DNA from 4 places in the Rahnella aquatilis CIP 78.65 genome. Region 3 is predicted to be linked to each of the others. Evidence: predicted binding sites of a transcription regulator. Region 3 holds the regulator's gene; each other region holds the start of a gene.

Evidence for each region. Region 3 encodes CRP, which controls carbon source genes, mostly activating them, when cyclic AMP is high. Its sites were predicted from a motif close to ATGTGANNNNNNTCACAT; they were not measured.
Region 1: a site for CRP is predicted at 1,780-1,797, ahead of RAHAQ2_RS17335 (beta-galactosidase). Genes of this name have one in related genera too.
Region 2: a site for CRP is predicted at 1,639-1,656, ahead of idnO (gluconate 5-dehydrogenase). Genes of this name have one in related genera too.
Region 4: a site for CRP is predicted at 1,641-1,658, ahead of ompW (outer membrane protein OmpW). Genes of this name have one in related genera too.

What each region holds. Positions count from the first base shown of each region.
Region 1 is NC_016818.1:3,810,509-3,814,254, forward strand. Features, by position in the region: gene RAHAQ2_RS17335 (beta-galactosidase) at 1-1,694, opposite strand, end outside; gene RAHAQ2_RS17340 (LacI family DNA-binding transcriptional regulator) at 1,829-2,911, opposite strand; gene fbaA (class II fructose-bisphosphate aldolase) at 3,047-3,746, opposite strand, start outside.
Region 2 is NC_016818.1:1,461,457-1,465,202, forward strand. Features, by position in the region: gene RAHAQ2_RS06705 (MFS transporter) at 1-409, opposite strand, end outside; gene RAHAQ2_RS06710 (LacI family DNA-binding transcriptional regulator) at 584-1,567, opposite strand; gene idnO (gluconate 5-dehydrogenase) at 1,773-2,537, shown strand; gene RAHAQ2_RS06720 (SDR family oxidoreductase) at 2,549-3,304, shown strand; gene RAHAQ2_RS06725 (cytochrome c) at 3,365-3,746, opposite strand, start outside.
Region 3 is NC_016818.1:331,460-335,205, reverse strand. Features, by position in the region: gene RAHAQ2_RS01475 (phosphoribulokinase) at 1-372, shown strand, start outside; gene RAHAQ2_RS01470 (OsmC family protein) at 376-783, opposite strand; gene crp (cAMP-activated global transcriptional regulator CRP) at 1,147-1,779, shown strand; gene RAHAQ2_RS01460 (YccS/YhfK family putative transporter) at 1,841-3,746, shown strand, end outside.
Region 4 is NC_016818.1:2,155,098-2,158,843, forward strand. Features, by position in the region: gene RAHAQ2_RS09890 (septation protein A) at 1-170, opposite strand, end outside; gene RAHAQ2_RS09895 (YciC family protein) at 270-1,025, opposite strand; gene RAHAQ2_RS09900 (YkgJ family cysteine cluster protein) at 1,139-1,516, opposite strand; gene ompW (outer membrane protein OmpW) at 1,808-2,440, shown strand; gene RAHAQ2_RS09910 (BON domain-containing protein) at 2,511-2,825, opposite strand; gene trpA (tryptophan synthase subunit alpha) at 3,042-3,746, opposite strand, start outside.

The DNA of each region.
Region 1 (3,746 bases), 1.4 Mb from region 3:
TGACGGAACGCTTTCCAGTATTTATCGAAGCCGCCAAAGCTGTTACCCATCGCATGGGCGTATTCACAGAGGATCAGCGGACGGGTTTCGTCCGGCATGCTGATCCACTTTTTGATTGACCATTTTGGTACGGCCGGGAAGGGCTGATCCTGCTCAACACGGGAATACATCGGGCAGATAATGTCGGTGGCTGCGCTGTTGGCGCCGCCGCCTTCGTACTGCACCGGACGGGTCGGATCGACAGATTTGATCCAGCGGTAAAGTGCATCGTGATTCGCCCCATGGCCGGACTCATTGCCCAGTGACCAGATGATGATGCACGGATGGTTGCGGTCGCGCTGCACCATGCGGGTGACGCGTTCGCTGAAAGCGTTGAACCACACCGGATCGTCAGACAGACGGTTCATCGGCTGCATGCCGTGGGTTTCGATATTCGCTTCATCGACCACGTACAAACCGTATTCGTCGCAAAGCCGGTACCATAGCGGATGGTTGGGATAATGCGAGCAGCGCACGGCGTTGAAGTTGTGTTGCTTCATCAGCACGATGTCCCGGCGCATGGTGGCTTCATCCATCACCTGACCGTTTTCGGGATGATGCTCGTGACGGTTGGTGCCACGGATCAATACCGGCTGGCCGTTCACTTTCAGCAACCCGTTGCTGATTTCCACCTGCCGGAAGCCCACATCGCAGGCTTCGGCTTCAATAAGCTGCCCCTGCGGAGAAATCAGGGAAACGACGGCACGATACAGCGCCGGTTGTTCCGCACTCCACAACGCAGGCTGGCTGACCGGCAAACGCAGCGTGGTGCGGTCATATGCCGACCCGCGCTCATCAATGATTTCGCTGCCGAGCGGTTGCTGATGTTCTGCGACCGGTTTATCGCCCTGCCACAACTGGACGCGTATCTGGTAATCCGCTGCGTTTTCCTGCGGCACGGCGGCGCTGACCTGCACTTCCAGTTCGGCCTGCGTGAAGCCATGAAACAAATGCGTGCGTACCTGTAAGTCGGTAATCTGCTCCGCCGGTTTATGCAGCAACGTGACATCGCGGAAGATCCCGCTCATGCGCCACATATCCTGATCCTCCAGATAGCTGCCGTCGCTCCAGCGCAGCACCATGACCGCCAGACGGTTTTCGCCTGCGTGCAGTACGCCACTGAGATCGAATTCCGCCGGTAAACGGCTGTCCTGTGAATACCCAATCCACTGACCGTTACACCATAAATAGAAAGCAGAGTTGACGCCGTTGAACACAATGCGCGTCTGCCCGCTGCTCAGCCAGTCATTATCCACTGAAACTGTGAGCGAGTAACAACCGGTAGGATTTTCTTGCGGTACAAACGGCGGATTGACGGGGATCGGGTATTGAACGTTGGTGTAAATCGGCGCGTCATAACCCGCCAGTTGCCAGTTTGATGGCACCTGCACAGAGTCGGCACCCGCCAGATCCTGTTGCAGCCATTGTTCCGGCACGGCTTCAGGACGGGTAAAATAGCTGAACGCCCACTGGCCATTCAGGCTGCGGGATTTTTCTGAAGCCTTGTTGCTTCTCGCTTCTTCTGCATCGCGCCAGCTGTTGAACGGCGGGTGCGCGGGTAACCGGTTGCACTGCGTCGAGGCCGGTTTTTCCCAGTCGCGGCGGGCCAGAACAGTGGCCAGTGATGATAATTTATCTTCCGCTGATGACGTCATAATATCTCCCCGTAAATTGTTATGCGCTCACAATCATATAAACATGCGTAACGGGAGAGAGTAAGTAAAGTACCGGGATGCGGGAAAGGGACGCGGATCACAAATTCCGCGTCAGTCTGTTCTGAAAAGGGGAGTTACAGCGCGCTGAGCTGGCGGGCGATGCGGATCAGTTCCTGCGACAAGGCTTCCTGTGACACGTTGTCTTCGCCGGGTCTGGCGGTTGTGTGGCGTTCCACCAGGGACGTGGGCAGTAACAGCGAGGATTGCTGATGATCGCCATGCGTATGCAGATGCTCAACCAGCCGGTTAATGCTCTCGTGCCCGAGCAGGCGGAAATCCTGCTTGATGGTGGTCAGCGGCGGGAAGAAAAAGGCGCTGTCTTCGGTGTCATCATAGCCTATCACCGAGATTTGTTCCGGCACCCGCAGGCCAAACTCATGGACAGCGCGCAGGACACCCAGCGCCATCTGGTCATTGGCCACCAGAATAGCCGTAAGCCGTGCAGGCTGATTGAGCAACAATAATGCCTGCTGATAACCCGACGCCGCACTCCAGTCGCCATGCTGAACCGCACAGGGCGTAATATTATGCATCGCCAGCGTTTTCAGCCAGCCTTCATAGCGCAGACGCGCAGAGATGGATCCCAGCGGGCCGGTCAGTACGGCGATCTGCTGATGTCCGAGCGCCAGCAAATGCTCCACGCCCTGCTCTGCCCCGCAGTGAGGATCGAACAGAATTTTAAACACATCGGCCTGCGGATCAACATCCAGAAACAGCGCCGGTAAATTGCCGCAAAGCTGTGCGATCGCGTCTGCGTCTTCATTCGACAGCGGCACGTTAATCAGCACGCCATCGACACGCTGCGACATCAGTTCATTCACCGCTGTACGACACGCGGCAAGGCTCAGGTTATCAATCATCGAAATCACGACGTTGAAGCCTAACTGGTTCGCACGTGTTTTCATCGCCGAGGCAATTTGTGACGGCGCATGCAGCGCCAGTTCAGTGGTCGCCAGACCCAGCGTGTAACTTTGTTTGCCCGCCAGTTGCTGGGCGACACGGTTCGGGACGTAATTGAGCGCCGCCATCGCCTGTTCAACTTTATTGCGCGTTCTGACCGAGACGTGCGCAGCCTGATTCAGTACACGCGAAACGGTCTGATAAGACACACCGGCGTGGCGAGCAACATCATCGAGGGTGACAGATTTTGGCTTCATAGCTCTCTCTTGGGGATTCTGGCGAAACACGGATAACGGGCTATTGTGGCCGGAAAGCAGGCAATAAAAAAGGGGCCGGAGCCCCTTTGACGATGATCCTCACATTCCGGTGGTCAAGCACCGGAAGGATAAGAATTACAGTACGTCGATCGCGTTCAGTTCTTTGAATGCCAGTTCCAGGCGAGTCACCATGGAAGACTGGGCAGAACGCAGCCATACGCGCGGGTCATAGAATTTCTTGTTAGGTTTGTCCGCGCCTTCCGGGTTACCCAACTGACCTTGCAGGTAAGCTTCGTTTTTCTTGTAGAACTGCAGGATACCGTCCCAGTTAGCCCACTGGGTGTCGGTATCGATGTTCATTTTGATCACACCGTAACCTACAGATTCTTTGATTTCTGCTGCAGTTGAACCGGAACCGCCGTGGAATACGAAGTTCAGGCTGTTGTGTGGCAGGTTGTGTTTCTTGCACACGTATTCCTGAGAATCACGCAGGATCGTTGGAGTCAGTTTAACGTTACCTGGTTTGTAAACACCGTGTACGTTACCGAATGACGCAGCGATAGTGAAACGCGGGCTGATGGCGTTCAGTTTTTCGTAGGCATAATCAACGTCTTGCGGTTGAGTGTACAGTGCAGATGCGTCCATATGGCTGTTGTCTACGCCATCTTCTTCACCGCCGGTGCAACCCAGTTCGATTTCCAGAGTCATGTCGATTTTTGCCATGCGCGCTAAGTACTTGCTGCAAATTTCGATGTTTTCTTCCAGGGATTCTTCAGACAGATCAATCATGTGAGAAGAGAACAGTGGTTTACCGGTTTTCGCGTAGTGCGCTTCA
Region 2 (3,746 bases), 1.1 Mb from region 3:
GTCCGCGTTCTTTATCGGGGAACCAGTTGCTGACCATCGTCAGCACCACCGGCAACATCCCGCCTTCTGCCACACCCAGCGCAAAGCGCAGGAACAGCAACTGATACTGATTGGTAATCAGCCCGGTCAGAATCGAGATAATCGCCCAGGCAACCAGGGAACAGGCGATAAATTTCCGTCCGCTGCCGTGCACGGCCAGGCTGCCGCCCGGAACCTGCAGGAATAAATACCCGATAAAGAAAATACCGGCGGCCAGACCGGCCATTGAAGCAGTAATCCCCAACTCGGCATCCATCCCGCCGGGCATGGCAAAACTAATATTGACCCTGTCCATGAAGGAAATAATGCAAGCGATAAGGATTGGCGTAATGACACGTAACCAGCGGGCCTTAGGAATTTTATTATCCATGTTCTTTCCTCTGTGTACTTGTAACGGCGATGGCTTAATAAAAGCATTTTGAGGAAAGTATTTCGTGACAGGAGTCACGTTGAATTATGTTAAGAAAAGGTGTTACCACTTACGTGATCCTGCACCGGAGTTGGCGTGCAGGACGGCGGGGGAGAAATGGACGGGAAAGCAGAATTAAATGGTGCCGCCGAGGGAGATACGGTAGTGCAAATCCACCCGTTCGATCGTAGGCAGGTTTCTGATTTTTTTGAGTAATATCTCCGCCACCACTTTTCCCATTTCAAAGCGCGGGGTGATAACACTGGCTAATAAAGGTGTGGTCGCGAGACCGATATCCAGCCCGTGGAAACCGGAAATAGCCATATCTTGCGGTACGCGGATCCCCAGTTTGATACATTCCTGTAACACGCCGACGGCAATATCGTCATTGGTACACAAAATCGCGTTGGTCTGCGGATATAACTGACGCGCCATGGCCAGCATGCCCGCACCGATAGATACCGACGACACTTTATTAGGCGTGATATGCACCGGCGTCAGTCCGCGTTCATTCATGGCGCGGCTGTAACCCTGATAACGCTTCTGGTCGCGGGCATCCGACATCGAACCGAAATACACCACATGTTGTTTGCCACTGGCGAGCAATGTATTCGCCATATCGTAACCGGCCTGCTGGTTATCAAAACCGACGGCAATCCGCCCGTGCGGGTCGTCGAGATCCATCACCTGGGCAACAGGAATTTCTGCGGCATTCAGGTACTTATCGGCTTTCAGGGTATGCACGGAATCGGTGAGGATCAGCCCGGCCAGTTGATAACCAAGCAGATTAATGATGTGTTCTTCTTCGCGCTCTTTGCTGTAATCGTAATTGACCACCAGCGTCTGAAAGCCCTGCGCGGAAGTGACCGACTCAATGCCCGCCAGCAAGTCGGAGAAAATCTGGTTGTTAAACGAAGGCACTAAAATACCGATACGCGGCGCTTTGGCCGGTCCGCGGGCTTCTTCCAGCGGATAGCCCACTTCTTCCATCACCTTCGTGATGCGTTCGCGGGTTTCAGGAGACACCTTTTCCGGCGTGCGCAGAAAACGGCTCACCGTCATCTTCGTGACATCCGCCAGTTGGGCGATGTCCTGTAGTGTCACGCGCTGGTTTCTCATGCGGAGTTTTCCTGATTGGGCCTGCAAAGAATCTTTGTTATTGAAACAGAAAGCGCCGGAGATTGTTATCAAAATGATGATGATCACACCGGGAGTAACAGGGTTTTTTAACATCCCGTCAGGTGATCTGCATCACAGTTTAGCGCGGAGTAAACCGGTGTAGTGAAGCTAACTTTTTAAATCCGCATTCAATAAGGCCAACGTCATGACAAATCTCTTCTCACTGGACAATAAAAAGATTCTGATTACCGGTTCGACGCGCGGTCTGGGTTTCCTGCTGGCGAAAGGGCTGGCGCAGCATGGTGCAGAAATTATCGTTAATGGTACACAACAGGGATCCACGCAAAAAGCCGCTGAAGCCTTGCGGGCAGAGGGTTTTATCGCCCATGCGGTGTCATTTGATGTCACCAGCAGCCAGGCGGTGAATCAGGCGATTGATCATATTGAAAGCACCATCGGGCCGATTGATGTGCTGGTGAATAACGCCGGTATTCAGCGTCGCCATAAATTTACCGAGTTTCCGGAAAAAGACTGGGACGACGTGATTGCCGTGAATCAGAAATCCGTGTTTCTGGTGTCACAGGCGGTGGCGCGTTACATGATCCGGCGCGAACGCGGCAAAATCATTAATATCGGTTCGATGCAAAGCGAGCTGGGCCGCGACACCATTACGCCCTATGCCGCCTCGAAAGGTGCGGTAAAAATGCTGACCCGCGGCATGTGTGTTGAGCTGGCACGCTACAATATTCAGGTGAACGGTATCGCGCCTGGCTATTTCAAAACCGACATGACGCAGGCGCTGGTGGATAACAAAGAGTTTTCCGAATGGCTGTGTAAACGCACACCAGCCGCGCGCTGGGGCAATCCTGAAGAGCTGGTGGGCGGCGCGGTTTATCTGTCCTCCAAAGCCTCGGATTTCGTCAACGGACATCTTCTTTTCATTGATGGCGGCATGTTAGCTGCTGTGTAGAAGGAGCCGAAATGAGCACTGAAGACATAAAAATCGCCTTAGTGACCGGCGGCGGGAGCGGTATCGGGTTAAGCGCCGCGAAAGCGCTGGAAGCGATCGGATTTAAAGTGATCCTGGCCGGACGCAATAAAGAAAAACTCGATCAGGCGGTTGCGTTGTTTGCACCGGGGCAGGCGGTGGCACGTCAGCTGGATGTTACCAGCCCGCAATCGGTCGCCGCGCTGTTTCAGGATATTCAGGAAACCTTCGGGCGGTTGGATCTGCTGTTCAATAACGCCGGTAATAACGTGAAGGATGTGCCGGTCGATGAACTGCCGGTAGAAGACTGGCTGTCGGTGATCAATACCAATCTGACCGGCGCATTCTTGTGTACGCAGGCGGCGGTTAAGCTGATGAAACGTCAGACGCCGCAGGGCGGACGTATCATCAATAACGGTTCGATTTCGGCACAATCGCCGCGTCCGAATTCCGCCCCTTACACCGCCAGTAAACATGCGATCACCGGCCTGACCAAATCCACCGCGCTGGACGGACGGGCGTTCAACATAGCCTGCGGGCAAATCGATGTCGGCAATGCGGCGACGGACATGGGTAATAAGGCGCTGGCGGGCAGGATGCAGGCGGACGGACATATCGCTGAGGAGCCGGTTATTCCGGTGGAACGCGTCGGCGAGGCCGTGGCGTTTATGGCCGGTTTACCGCTCGACACCAACGTACTGACCATGACCGTGATGGCAAGTGCCATGCCGCTGGTCGGGCGCGGTTAAGCTGAGTTTCAGGCATAAAAAACGGCCCGTCATGGGCCGTTTTGCATTTCAGTGTACGGATTACGCCGCTTTGGTTTTGCGTTTCCGGCCGAGCCAGAAAATCAGCACCAGCAGAACAATCACGCCAGCCACCATCGCCGGAGCCATGAACGGTTGCAGTTTTGCCAGCAATGTCACCGGACCGCCTGCGCGTAACACCGCCACATCCTGCGCGCTGACCTGAATGGCCGCGTTGCCGTAGTTCTTCAGCACGTAGTTGGAGATGTCGGCAATCTGCTGATCATCGAGCTGACCGACATACGAGCCCACGCCGAATTTCGGCATCAGCACGTGATGGTCGCCGACCTGACGATCCACGCCGTAAAGGATGGCAGAAATCAGGTTAGAGGCATTACCCATACCGGTCGCAGTATTATTAAACAGCGACGGATAAGCCTGATTT
Region 3 (3,746 bases):
CGCGATACCGGCGAGCGCGGGCATTCCCGTGAAGCGGTGATGGATTCCGTCGTGCGTTCGATGGATGACTACATCAGCTATATTACGCCGCAGTTTTCCCGCACGCACATCAACTTCCAGCGCGTGCCAACTATCGACACTTCAAACCCGTTCGCAGCAAAAGCCATTCCGTCGCTGGATGAAAGCTTTGTGGTGATCCACTTCCAGGGGCTGGACGACATCGATTTCCCGTATCTGCTGGCGATGTTACAGGGGTCGTTTATCTCGCACATCAAAACGCTGGTGGTGCCGGGCGGCAAAATGGGGCTGGCGATGGAGCTGATCATGGCGCCGCTGGTGCAACGCCTGATGGAAGGCAAGAAGATCGAGTAAACTTTATTCGGCTGCAATCACTTCAAAGCTGTGGGTGATGGTGGCCGCTTTACCCAGCATCAGAGACACAGAACAGTATTTTTCGGCAGACAGGCTGACCGCACGTTCGACAATCTTATCGGTCAGGTCCTTCCCGGTGACGATAAAATGCAGATTAATGTGCGTGAACAGGCGCGGCGCTTCTTCGCGGCGTTGTGAGGTCAGCTTCACTTCACAATCACGCACGTCATTACGGCCTTTTTGTAAAATTGATACCACATCGATTGCGCTGCAACCGCCTGCGGACATCAGTAACATTTCCATCGGGCTTGGGGCTTTATCACCCGCATTGCCATCCATTGAAATCTGATGACCCGATGCAGACTCACCTAAAAATGTCAGCCCTTCAACCCATTTGACACGTGCATGCATGAACTATTCTCCCGGTGAATAAACTTATCGAAATCTGCTCTCAGAGTACCCTTTCACCTAAAATCTGGCAACGTAACCCGATCGCCATCATGCTGAAGCGAGACAACAGAAGACAGCATCTCAAACCTGTGCTACAAACAAAGCCGAAACATACTTTCCAGTAAATTGCGGTGACGGTTTTTGCGGTTTAAGAACAGAACCCACGGTGATAACAGCAATAAACAGGCTGTTGCACTCCGACATCCGCTTGCAGCATTTCTGGGGAGTTATATGCTGAAAGGGCGCTTTGGATTTTGAAGTGCCGTACAGGGAACTCTGAGCCCTGTGATTTTGGGCAGCGATAACAACAGAGGATAATAGCAAATGGTTCTCGGCAAGCCACAAACAGACCCGACTCTTGAATGGTTCCTGTCTCACTGTCATATACATAAGTATCCTTCTAAAAGTACGCTGATTCACCAGGGTGAAAAAGCCGAAACGCTTTACTACATCGTGAAAGGGTCAGTTGCTGTCCTGATTAAAGATGAAGAAGGCAAGGAAATGATACTGTCCTACCTTAACCAAGGTGACTTCATCGGCGAGCTGGGACTCTTCGAAGAAGGTCAGGAACGCAGTGCCTGGGTACGTGCTAAAACTGCCTGTGAAGTGGCTGAAATTTCTTATAAAAAATTCCGCCAGCTGATTCAGGTTAACCCGGATATTCTGATGCGCCTCTCCGCGCAGATGGCCAACCGTCTGCAAGTGACGTCAGAGAAAGTCGGCAACCTTGCCTTCCTCGACGTAACCGGTCGTATCGCTCAAACCTTGCTTAATCTGGCTAAACAGCCTGATGCAATGACCCATCCGGACGGGATGCAAATCAAGATTACCCGTCAGGAAATTGGCCAAATCGTCGGTTGTTCACGTGAAACAGTCGGACGAATCCTCAAAATGCTGGAAGATCAGAGTCTGATCTCCGCACACGGTAAAACGATTGTCGTTTACGGCACACGTTAATCCCTCAAAAATTGGCGCGGCAGAACACTGTCGCGCCTTTTTTATGGGCTAAGCTTTACCCATGACGCTATGGCGAAGACTGTTTTACCATCCTGAAGTGAACTACGCGCTGCGCCAGACGCTGGTGTTGTGCCTGCCTGTCAGCATTTGCTGGTTGTTCGGCAATCTGCAAATGGGGCTGCTGTTTTCTCTCTGTCCGGCCTGTTGCAACATCGCCGGTCTGGATACTCCGCACAAACGCTTTTTCAAACGCCTGCTCGTCGGCGGTTCACTCTTTGCCGTGAGCAGTATTCTGCTGCAACTGATGCTGGAAAACTGGCACGTTCCGCTGCCGCTCATTATGCTGTCGCTGGCGTTACTGCTCGGTGTCACCGGTGAAATCAGCCCGCTGCATGCGCGTCTGTTACCCGGCGCGCTGGTGGCAACTATCTTCACGCTGAGCATGGTGGGCGTGCGCCCGATGTGGCAGGCCCCGGTGCTGTTCGCTGCCGGCACCGCCTGGTACGGATTGTTTAACTGGGCGTGGTTTCGTATTTCGAAAGAACAACCGATGCGCGAAACGCTCAGCCAGCTCTATCTGCAACTCGCGGATTATTTCGAAGCCAAGTACAGCCTGCTGACGCAACATACCGATCCCGAAACCGCTTTGCCGCCGTTGCTGACCCGCCAGCAGCAGGTTATCGACCTGATTGCCCTGCTTTATCAGCAACTGCACATGTTGCCCCAGCACGGACATCATCATCACCATAAGCGGCTGTTTCAGCGTTTTCAGGTCGCACTCGATTTGCAGGAGCACATTACCGTCAGCCTCCATCAGCCGGAGGAAGTACAGAAACTGGTCGAGGAAAGCCATGCCGAAGCGGTTATCCGTCGCAATGCGCAGGTGATTTCCGCCCGTCTGCGGGTGATTGCCGACGATATCCTTTATCATCGCTTATCCGAGCGCTTTACGATGGCCAATGAGCTGACCGCGCTGGAGAAAATCGCCGCGCGTAACCCGGACAATCCGGTCGGCCAGTTTTGTTATTACCATTTCAGCCGTATCGCGCGTCTGCTGCGCACCCAGCGCCCGTTGTACCGGCGCGATCTGATGAACACTCAGCCGCGTCTGCCCTTCTGGCCTGCGCTGAAAAGTTATCTCTCATTCAAATCCGTGGCCCTGCGCAATGCCGCGCGTCTGGGCATTATTCTGGCGATTGGCAGCAGTCTGGGGCTGTTTTTCAATCTGCCCAAACCGTACTGGATTTTGCTGACTATTATGCTGGTCAGCCAGAACGGCTATAACGCCACGCGCGTGCGGATCCAGCACCGTGCGCTGGGCACATTGGCCGGATTACTGATTGCCTCAGGGTTGTTAAAACTGGAGTTGCCGGAAGGCACCACGTTGCTGTACATGCTGCTGATCACGCTGTTGTCCTATACGGTTTTACGCAAAAACTACGGGCTGGCGATGGTCGGCATGACGGTGACGGCAGTGTATACCCTGCAGTTGCTGGCGATGAATGGCGTGCATTTTCTGGTACCGCGGCTGGTGGATACGCTGATCGGCTGCGCACTGGCATTCGGTGGCACTATCTGGCTGTGGCCACAATGGCAAAGCGGTTTGCTGCGCCAGAATGCGCACCAGGCGCTGGAAACCTATCAGAACGCTATCCGCCTGCTGCTTGAGGAAAATCCCGACACCGCCAGGCTGGCGTACACCCGTATGCAGGTCAATCAGGCACACAATAAGCTGTTTACCTCGCTCAACCAGGCGATGCAGGAACCGGGGTTTAACTCGCATTATCTGGCGGACATGCGTTTATGGGTGACGCACAGCCAGTTTGTGGTCGAGCATATCAACGCGATGACGATCCTTGCCCGCGAGCATTACATGCTGCCGGAAAAACTGGCGACGGAATATTTACAGACCTGCGAAATCGCGCTGCAAAGCTGTCAGCAACGGCTGCTCTACGACGGGCCGGGCA
Region 4 (3,746 bases), 1.8 Mb from region 3:
ATCGCGAAGGTGATTAAGGTCATCTTCTCGATTTTGCGATACAGGATCCAGGTAATGACTAACGCTAACGCGGTGGCAGCAATTAACGCGCCAGATGCGACAAAAATGTCGTAAAGCTTATAAACCACAAAAAAGACAATCAGGGGAAGAAAATCGAGGAGCTGCTTCATACTTCATTCCATGTTTTATGTATGTAATGACTATACCGGAATCATTTCGCGGACAAAAGAAAAGGGCGCCGGAGCGCCCCTGAAAAAGTTGTGTCTATATTATGCATGTAATTTCATGTAAAGACGGAACAGATAAATCAGCATAAAAGCACTGATTATATTGCTCAGTGCGCCGAGAATGACGGCGCCAATCATCGGATTTAATGCGCTCAGCACGCCAACAAACAGCATCAGCACGACCTGCGCCACAATCCACAGCATCACGGCCGGGGTAACCAGACGCACATTGCTGAAGGCCAGACGGGTGCTCAGGCGCATTGCTTTGAACACGCCGGCATTCTCTTTACAGGAAATCACCGGTGACATTGACCACGCAATCGCAATCAGGAAGGCCGGAACAAACAGCAGGGCGAGGCCGATACGGAACATGATGCTGTAAATAAACAGCAAAATAGCCAGACGCGGCAAGACAGGCAATGACGCACTTATGATTTGCGTGATACTGGCGCGAACGCCCTGGGAAACCAGCTGAATCAACGTCAGAACGCCGCCAACCAGAATCACGTTTCCGGCAAGCGTCGACAGCAGAGCGGCCAGGCTGTAACGGAAAATTGCGCTTTGCTGCTCCGGAGTAATCTGCTGCTCAATATATCCCATCATATCGCTGACGCTCATGCCGGTCATATTGCTCATCAGTTGCCCGATAGACTCGACCTGCTCAGCGGAAGGACTTAAAACCCAGCTCAATATGACGGTGATTAATGCGGCCAGAACCGAGAGCGCCAAAACGCTACTCATCTGATTACGCATAAAATTATAACTGTCACGGTACAACGTACTGGCCGTGATAGACATGGACGCTCCTTGGCAAAAAGCAAAAATCAATAAGGCGGGGATTGTACCCTTTAAATGCCTCCCGCCGATAGTTTTGCGCTGATTTCCTATCAGACCCGCCGCTGAATCTCTGCTCAGACGCAACTGAGGTGACTGAGATCAATCGTCGGTAAATCGACATCCAGAGGGGGCAGACCATACTTTGCACGGGCACGATCGCAGGCGTCATTGGCGATGCCATTCAATCCTGACTGATCGAATTCGCGGCACGGTGTCGGACGGTTGGTGTAAACAGAACAGGAAACCGCGTGTCCTACTTCCCCCTTAAGGGCAACACAGCGCGGCGTTTTACTGTTAGTACCTTGCATGCAACTCAGAAAAGGGGTGACTTGCTCTGTCAGTGCCTGCGGAACACACCCGCCAGCCTCTTCAGATTCAGCCCAATAAAATGAAACGCGGAAATAAGCGCAGCATGCGCCACAGGTCATACAAGGATTGTTAATTTCGCCCATCTTGGAAGTTACCGACTCCTTACGGCACCAAACCAAAACCCACTATGAGTATGCAAATTACGCAGCGCCATTTTTTTTAGCAACTGAAATATCACCTGTTAACAAAACAACAGAATCTCCTCATTTTTGATGCAGATCAATTCCTTTGTTTTTATAGATTTAGATCGCTTTGCGGAAGATGCATTTTCTTACTTTTTGTTTTAAAGATGTGATCCCGCATTGATCAAACCATACCAAAGAGTAGGTATCATTCGCGCGGTTGATAACTAATCCACACAAAGGGAAGGGACAATGAAAGCAGCATATTGGGCATTAGTGGCAGCAGCGGCATTTCCGGCAGTCTCGAGCGCACATCAGGCCGGGGATGTGATTTTTCGCGTAGGGACCGCCACGGTTCGTCCGACAGAAGGTTCGGACAACGTGCTGGGTCTGGGTTCTTTTAATATCAATAACAACACGCAGATGGGATTAACCCTCGGCTACATGTTCACTGACAATATCGGGATGGAGTTGCTGGCCGCCACACCGTTCCAGCACAAAGTCGGTCTGCAAAGTACCGGGACTATCGCAGAAGTGAAACAGTTACCGCCGTCCCTGATGGCACAATATTACTTTGGTGACCGGCAGGACAAATTGCGTCCGTACCTCGGTGTGGGTATCAACTACACCACATTCTATGACGCAGATTTTAACCAGACCGGGCGTGATGCCGGGCTTTCAGATTTAAGCGTCAAAGATTCCTGGGGCGTGGCAACGCAGGCCGGTCTGGATTACAACCTGGACGATAACTGGTTGATTAACATGTCTGTCTGGTGGATGGATATTGATACTGAAGTCAAATTCAAAGCCGGTGGTGAGCAGCAAAACATCAACACCCGGATCGACCCATGGGTCTTTATGTTTGGCGCCGGCTATCGTTTCTGATTTTTCTGGCAACGCATAAAAAAAGAGGCGCTTCTGCGCCTCTTCAGTCATTCACCCGTTCTGTTCCAGGCTATTTCAGCCGCATGTCATTCTCAATCGAGCGCACACCAGATACGCCGCGAGTCACTTCAACTGCACGGTTTGCATCCGCCGTTGACGTCACAAAACCACTCAACTGCACGCGGCCTTTAAAGGTTTCGACGCTGATCTCAGTGGATTTAATGCTCTTATCTGCCAGCAGGGCAGATTTAACTTTTGTGGTGATGACAGTGTCATCGATGTAACCACCGGTTCCTTCTGATTTTTTCGTCGGCGCACAAGCGGCAACAGCCATGACCACAACCGCAGCCATGCAGAATGCGGACAATGTTTTGAATAGCTTCATAAATAACACTCCATGATTTGTTATAAAACCAAAAGAAACAAACTCTTAACCGACCACGTGATATTAATATCGCGCACAATATCATTGATCTGCAGAGTCATTTTAGTTTGGATTATTGAAAGGGGTAATACAAATTAAGCGGGGTAAAAAAATAGTAAGAAATTAAAAGAAACAGAACCTTAGTCACTTTTCGGCTGAGGTTCTGTCTGAGAACAACTACTGAGCGCGTGTAGCCGCTTTCATTTCGCTGACGAAACGGGAAAGCTGGGCCAGCATTTCAGAAGGTTGATGCAGATTGTTTTCGATAATGCGCACCGTCGCTGAACCGGAAATAGCTCCGGCTGCGCCTGCGGCCAGCGTTTCTTTCACCTGTGAAGGTTCGGAAATACCGAAGCCCTGCAAAGGCGGTGCCGCATTGTATTCGCGAAGTTTATCCACCAGATGATTCAGCGGCGTCAGCGCGCGTTTTTCTGTGCCCGTCACACCAGCACGTGACAGCAAATAGGTGTAGCCACGGCCATGAGACGAAATCTCACGCAGTAAATCGTCAGAGGCATTTGGCGGACAGATGAAAATAGGGGCGATGCCGTGGCGTAAGGCAGCCGCACGGAATGGCGCAGATTCTTCAAATGGCACATCGGCGACCAGTACCGAATCGACCCCCACTTCAGCACAACGCTGATAGAAAGTTTCAATGCCGTTGTGGAACACCAGATTGGCGTACATGAGCAGGCCAATCGGGATATCCGGATGCTTTTCCCGGATGCGCGCCAGCATATTGAAGCAGTGCGTTGGCGTTACACCCGCAGCAAAAGCACGAAGGTTTGCATTCTGAATCGTCGGGCCATCGGCCAGAGGATCGGAGAACGGGATACCCAGTTCCAGTGCGTCGGCACCGGCTTCAATCAGCGTATCGATGAT